DNA from 3 places in the Anaerobacillus sp. 63XJN7_5_ISO-PGPR-S23-430 genome. Region 1 is predicted to be linked to each of the others. Evidence: riboswitches for the same ligand, from Rfam matches in the RefSeq annotation. Region 1 holds a riboswitch; each other region holds the start of a gene.
What was found. Region 1 has a riboswitch for S-adenosylmethionine ahead of AC0VYJ_RS19255 (MetQ/NlpA family ABC transporter substrate-binding protein). Riboswitches for the same ligand answer to the same signal wherever they lie in the genome.

Region 1 (2,264 bases):
CCTTATTCTTGAAATTCACGGTGGACCACATATGATGTATGGTAATTCATTTATGCACGAATTTCAGCTTCTTGCAGCAAAAGGATATGTTGTCCTTTATACGAATCCACGTGGTAGTCAGGGATATGGACAAGAGTTTGTGAATGGTTGCCGAGGAGATTATGGTGGGGGTGATTATGAGGATTTGATGGCGGGTGTTGATGCCGCTTTGAACAAGTATTCCTTTATTGATGAAGCTCAACTTTTCGTGACGGGAGGAAGCTACGGTGGCTTTATGACGAACTGGATTGTTGGGAAAACCGATCGATTCAAAGCAGCGGTTACCCAGCGCTCCATTTCGAATTGGCAGAGTTTCTATGGCGTTAGTGACATCGGATACTTTTTCACAAAGTGGGAAGTTGGAAGTGATTTAGATGAAAACCCTGCTAAGCTATGGCATCATTCACCGCTTAAGTATGTGGACCAAATCGAAACCCCACTTTTAATTCTTCATAGCGAAAATGATTACAGGTGCCCTATAGAGCAAGGAGAACAGTTATATGTGGCTTTAAAGCATCGTGGGAAGGAAACGATGTTTGTAAGATTCCCAGATTCTGATCATAATTTATCAAGAAGCGGTCATCCAGAACTACGAGTGGAACGACTTAAGCATCTAGGAAACTGGTTCGACAATTACCTAGAAGGAAGACAATAAGAAATCTTTCGACAAATAGCGGGCGGTGACAGGCACTTTTTGAGATCTTCCCTTGACGCCCTTCGAGAAAGATACTATACTATTGAAAATAGTTAAATAATATTGAAAACTCTTATCAAGAGTGGCAGAGGGACTGGCCCTGTGACGCCCAGCAACCATCTCAGTTCGTGAGAAAGGTGCTAATTCCAGCAGACGAGCAATCGTTTGAAAGATGAGAGAGAGTTCAGCGCTGCTGATAATGATGAAATGATACAACTCTCTCTGTACTTTACAGAGGGAGTTTTTTTATTGGGAGGGGATTTTAGCAGATCGAAGCACTTTTGCGCTTTTATATTTTAGCGCTAAAACGCTTTACATTACTATATGAACTTTAAAGGAGATTGAGAAATGAAGAAATCATTGTATTTATTAGGTGCACTTATTTTAGTCTTTTTGGCAGGTTGTTCTGGAAATGAGGCTTCTGGAGATTCAGAAGATGGCCCACTGAAGGTAGGGGTAACGGCTGGTCCGCATGAAGATGTGATGAACAAGGTGAAGGAAATCGCAGCGGAAGACGGGTTTGAAATTGAAGTGATTGCGTTTAATGATTATGTGATGCCAAATACAGCCCTTGATGAAGGGGAATTGGATGCGAACGTATTTCAGCATGAACCTTATTTGAATGATTATGTAAAAGAAAGAGGACTCGAGCTTTCCAAGGTAGCAACTACGATTACTTTCCCAATGGGAATTTATTCTGACAAATATAAGAGTCTTGATGAATTGCAAGAAGGCGACAAAGTTGGCTTGCCTAACCATTCAACAGGTGAACCTAGAGCGCTAATGTTGTTTGAGCAAGCTGGCATTATTGAGTTGAAAGATGGCGTTGGTGTTAAAGCAACGATCAAAGATATTGAGAAGAACCCTTATAATCTCGAATTTGTTCCATTAGAAGCTTCACAAATTCCAAGACAGCTTGGTGAGCTTGCGATTGCAGCAATTAATACGAACTTTGCAATGGAAAGTGGACGCGTACCGAAAGAAGATTCTCTTGAAATGGAACCCGAAGATTCCCCGTGGGTGAACGTGATTGCAACACAAACAGAGAACAAAGATGATGAACGTATTCAAAAGCTAGTGAACTACTATCAATCAGATGAAGTGAAGCAATTTATCCAGGACGAATTTAACGGTTCTGTTGTTGCATCCTGGTAATTCGAAAGAGGAGTGAGCACGATGATTCGATTAGAAAATATAACGAAAACGTATAAAAGCGGTGAGACGATTACGAAGGCGGTTGATGATGTTTCCATAGAAGTTGAGAAAGGAAGCATCTATGGCGTCATCGGTTATAGTGGTGCTGGAAAGAGCACGCTTGTCCGAATGGTGAATCTTCTGGAGCGACCGACAGATGGAAAGGTATTTATCAATGACATTGAGCTCACTTCTTTGTCTACTGGAAAGCTTCAAAAAACAAGACAGCGCATCGGGATGATTTTTCAGTCTTTTAATTTATTGAAAACAGGCACTGTGTATCAAAACATTGCCATTCCGCTGAAGCTTACGGGTCTTCGTAAAAAAGAGATTGAAG
Region 2 (2,264 bases), 970 kb from region 1:
TGTATTAAGTCATCAATGTTTTCAATCCCAACAGAGAAACGTAGCAGTCGATTGCACACCCCTTTTTCAAGTCTGATGTCTTCTGGTATCTCAGCATGAGTTTGCGTTGAAGGATATGTGATAAAGCTTTCTACCCCTCCAAGACTTTCAGCAAATGTGACAAGTGTTAATTTTCTAAGAAAGAGATCTACCCATTCTTCGGAGCGCAATCTGAAAGAAAGCATCCCACCTTTATCTGGATAAAAAACGTCTGTTATTGCTTCATGATTTGTTAAAAATTCAGTTACCTTTCTGGCATTCTCTTCATGCTGCTTCATTCTGAGTGGCAAGGTTTTCATGCCTCTCATTAATAACCAGGAATCAAAAGGAGAAAGCACAGCGCCTGCACCGTTTTGGTATTGTTGGATTTCAGCGCAAATATTCTCACCTTTTGCAACCACAAGCCCTGCGAGAATATCATTATGACCGCCTAAATACTTAGTGGCACTATGCACGACGATATCCGCCCCAAGCAGTAGTGGGTTTTGTAGAAGAGGGGTGAACAAAGTATTGTCTACAATAAATAATAGGTCCCTGTTTTCTGTTATCCGTGCAATTTTTTCAAGATCTGTTAATTTCATTAATGGATTAGATGGATTTTCAACAAAAATGGCTTTTGTACGGTGAGTTAGGAGTGATGAAAGTTGTTCATTTCTTTGTGTATCAAAATATGTGAAGGAGATACCATAATGTTTTTCAGCATGGGCAAATAATCGATAAGTCCCACCATACAAATCATCTGAGACGAGAATATGGTCGCCGCTTTTGAATATGGCAAGGATTGCTTGAATCGCAGCCATTCCGGAACTAAAAGCAAATCCCTGATCACCATGTTCGAGTTCTGATATAGCGGATTCTAAAATGGATCGTGTCGGGTTTTTGGTTCTTGAATAATCGAATCCGGTGGATTGACCGATGCCTTCATGGCTATACGATGTGGAGAAGTACACTGGAGGATTTACCGCACCGGTTTTAGTATCTGAATGATTACCTAATTGGACAAGTAGTGTTTCTAACTGTTTATTCGACATAATCAATCTCCTTTTCATTGAATAAGGGCAATAAAAAAAGCCCTCTATAAGAAGAAGACTTTGGTTGCTCTTCTTCTTATCTTCCAAGTTGAAATCAACTTGCTGGAGTTAGCACCTTACCAGAAAATATCTGGTGGTTGCTGAAGCTTCATAGGGCCAGTCCCTCTGCTTCTCTTGATAAGAATTGAAAATATATGGAATTTTATTGTGTCGCTTTTTTCATAATCTACATCACTTTAAAGTGAAAAGCAAGGGATTTGAGTAAATTATCAAAATTTTTCTTCTGTTGAATCATTTGCTCGCTCGTTCGTTACACGTTTTTTTGGTAACGGGATTTCTTTAATCGTAAGATAAAGTAGCATGATGGCCACAATCCAATAAAGTAGGAATCCTAAAGGGACTGCTGTTTTAATGAGGGCCATAATCGCAAAGAAGAGCGTTGGAATTGTTACTGAATAAACAGATAAGACCCAAAGTTGTTTATAAGAAGCTTTTCTTCCGGTAATACTTCTCAATAGTAGTCCAATTGTAGCTAGTACGGTAACTCCTATAAACTTAAGGCCGGTTTGAAACAAATAGATAACGAATATCAGTAACGGAATAAAGATAGGGAGCAGGTTGTCCAGATTATTACTTAGCTCATTAACATCTTGCTTCGTGAAAGTCATCGAACTAAAGTTACTGTAATTAAACTCCTGTCTAGCACCGCTATCTACAACGATTACACGATCTTTTAGGAATGCGATAACGGAATCATATTGATCAACATCATCAGGCTTTGTCTGGTCTGTCGCATCAAAAATAAAAGTATTTTCATCATTTTGTCGAATAAGCGGTTCAGACTGTTCACTTGTTAAAGATCCGTCCTCTAAAGTGAATTCTGGTAGATCTGACATATGTGTTTTGAGATCCTCATAAGCGTTTGTAAAGGATAGAGCCGTCATAATTCCTACTGGCACAGAAGAAAGGAACATAAGTAAAAACACGTACAATATTGGCTTGCCTAGCTTTTGAAAACGGAATCTGGCCATCATCTTAGGGGAAAATAAGCTGTAGTAAAGTTGTTTAAAAACGTTCAAATTAATAATCTCCTTTCTAAATGTGGAGCGTTTCTCCACCCAATCAGTTTATCTTATATAGAGAGAAGGGAACAGTATTCTTGGTGAAACTTTATTGAAATAAATTTGTTTTCAG
Region 3 (2,264 bases), 1.3 Mb from region 1:
ACGTGGCGCTCGTGCCAGATCCTGGCTATCCTGATTATTGGTCTGGAGTTGCGATGGCTGAAGCGGATATGCAAATGATGCCGTTACTTGAACAAAATGATTTTCTGCCTGATTATAGCGCGATCCCAGAGAGTGCTCTTGCAAAAGCAAAGCTCATGTTTTTAAATTATCCAAACAATCCTACCGCTGCTATAGCAACGAAAAGCTTTTTTGATGAAACGGTTAGGTTTGCGGATGCCAATGACATCTGTGTCGTTCATGATTTTGCTTATGGAGCGATCGGATTCGATGGAGAACGTCCTAAAAGCTTTTTGGAAACAGAAGGTGCTAAAGATGTGGGAATTGAGATTTATACTCTTTCCAAAACGTATAATATGGCAGGATGGCGTGTTGGGTTCGCTGTCGGAAACCCATCTGTAGTGGAAAGCATCAACCTGCTTCAGGATCATTTCTACGTTAGTTTGTTTAGTGCAGTGCAAGAAGCAGCTGCAGAAGCTTTACTAGGTTCACAGGAATGTGTTGAGAACCTTCGCCAAACGTACGAATCTAGACGGAATGTATTGATACAGGGGCTTCACGATATTGGCTGGGATGTAACCTCTCCTGCGGGGTCATTTTTTGCCTGGTTAAAAGTACCTGAATCATTTACTTCAGAGGGATTTGCGGACTACTTGCTTGAGAATGTTCAAATTGTAGTTGCGCCTGGGAACGGCTTTGGAGAGTATGGGGAAGGCTATGTGAGAGTAGGCTTATTAACTTCCGAAGAGAAACTCAGGGAGGCAGTTGAACGAATTAATTCTCTTAATCTCTTTTGATTCAGAAAAGTAAAAAAATAGATTGACAGGATTTCCTACGTCTGGCATAATTCGAATCAATTACTTAAACGAATAGTTGCATACTCTTATCCAGAGAGGTGGAGGGACGAGCCCTTTGAAGCCCGGCAACCGATTTTCAAGGTTACTTGAAGACACGGTGCTAATTCTCGCAGCAAAAGCTGGAAGATAAGAGGAAGAGCATGGTGATAACGACCTCTTCCTCGTGAAGGGGTCTTTTTTGTATGATCAAAGATTGAGGACTAGCGCGATGGAAAGGAATGAGCATGATGAGTCATCTTGTGGCAACTTACCTTGTTAAGAATGACCAACAATTATCTAAGCGCGCTGAAGCGATCGCCCTTGGATTAACGATTGGGACTTGGACCAATCTACCGTTATTAGAAAAAAAGCAGTTAAAGAAGCATAAGGGTGAAGTCGTTCACGTAGAGGAAAAAGGGGAAAAGGGCATCATCGCGATTGCTTACCCCACCATCAATTTCAGTGCGGATCTACCTGCGATTTTAACAACAGTCATCGGTAAGCTTTCACTTGATGGTGAAATTAAGCTGGTTGATTTAGAGTTCTCTGCAGGGTTACTAAATCAATTCCCAGGTCCAGCATATGGAATAGACGGTATTCGAAATCTTACAGAAGTATACGATCGACCGCTCGTTATGAGTATTTTCAAAGGAGTTATTGGAAAATCGTTAGGCGAATTGCAGGAACAAATGAAACAGCAGGCGCTTGGTCGAGTCGATTTTGTGAAGGACGATGAAATCCTTTTTGAAAATGAGTTAACCCCTCTTGAAAAGCGAGTACCCGCCTTACGAAAAATGCTGGATGAAACGGCTGAATTGACAGGAAAGCGAACGCGTTACGCAGTGAATTTAACAGGAAGAACGGCAAACCTCAGTGATCGAGCAAAGCTTGCTGTGGAATTAGGAGCAGATGCGCTTCTGTTTAATGTTTTTACATATGGACTAGATGCATTGCAATCACTTTCAGAGGACTCGGATATTCCGGTTCCAATCATGGCACACCCTGCATTCTCTGGTGCAATGGCTGCCTCAAGCACACATGGGGTAAGTTACTCCCTATTACTTGGAAAGTTGCTTCGAACTGCTGGGGCAGACTTTTCCCTTTTCCCTTCGCCTTATGGGAGTGTAGCGCTTGATCGAAGAGAGGCGCTCGCAACAGCAGAAGCCTTAACGAGAAATAATAAGCTGAAAAGAACATTCCCTGTTCCTTCAGCGGGCATTCATCCTGGACTAGTACCGCTTCTTATAAAAGATTTCGGTATAGACAGTGTGATTAATGCGGGAGGTGGCGTGCACGGGCATCCCGATGGAGCAGCTGCAGGCGGAAAAGCTTTCCGAGATGCCATTCAAGCTGTTTTAACAGAGCAACCTCTTGAACAGGCCTCTCAAAATAGTGAGGAACTTCATCAGG

Region 2: another riboswitch for S-adenosylmethionine. It lies ahead of AC0VYJ_RS14490 (methionine biosynthesis PLP-dependent protein); the one in region 1 lies ahead of AC0VYJ_RS19255 (MetQ/NlpA family ABC transporter substrate-binding protein).
Region 3: another riboswitch for S-adenosylmethionine. It lies ahead of AC0VYJ_RS04155 (2,3-diketo-5-methylthiopentyl-1-phosphate enolase); the one in region 1 lies ahead of AC0VYJ_RS19255 (MetQ/NlpA family ABC transporter substrate-binding protein).

The regions. Positions count from the first base shown of each region.
Region 1 is NZ_CM149686.1:3,711,470-3,713,733, reverse strand. Features, by position in the region: gene AC0VYJ_RS19260 (alpha/beta hydrolase family protein) at 1-694, shown strand, start outside; SAM riboswitch class I at 804-912, shown strand; gene AC0VYJ_RS19255 (MetQ/NlpA family ABC transporter substrate-binding protein) at 1,082-1,888, shown strand; gene AC0VYJ_RS19250 (methionine ABC transporter ATP-binding protein) at 1,910-2,264, shown strand, end outside.
Region 2 is NZ_CM149686.1:2,738,216-2,740,479, reverse strand. Features, by position in the region: gene AC0VYJ_RS14490 (methionine biosynthesis PLP-dependent protein) at 1-1,070, opposite strand, end outside; SAM riboswitch class I at 1,144-1,254, opposite strand; gene AC0VYJ_RS14485 (DUF1189 domain-containing protein) at 1,340-2,149, opposite strand.
Region 3 is NZ_CM149686.1:762,933-765,196, forward strand. Features, by position in the region: gene AC0VYJ_RS04150 (aminotransferase class I/II-fold pyridoxal phosphate-dependent enzyme) at 1-815, shown strand, start outside; SAM riboswitch class I at 899-1,008, shown strand; gene AC0VYJ_RS04155 (2,3-diketo-5-methylthiopentyl-1-phosphate enolase) at 1,103-2,264, shown strand, end outside.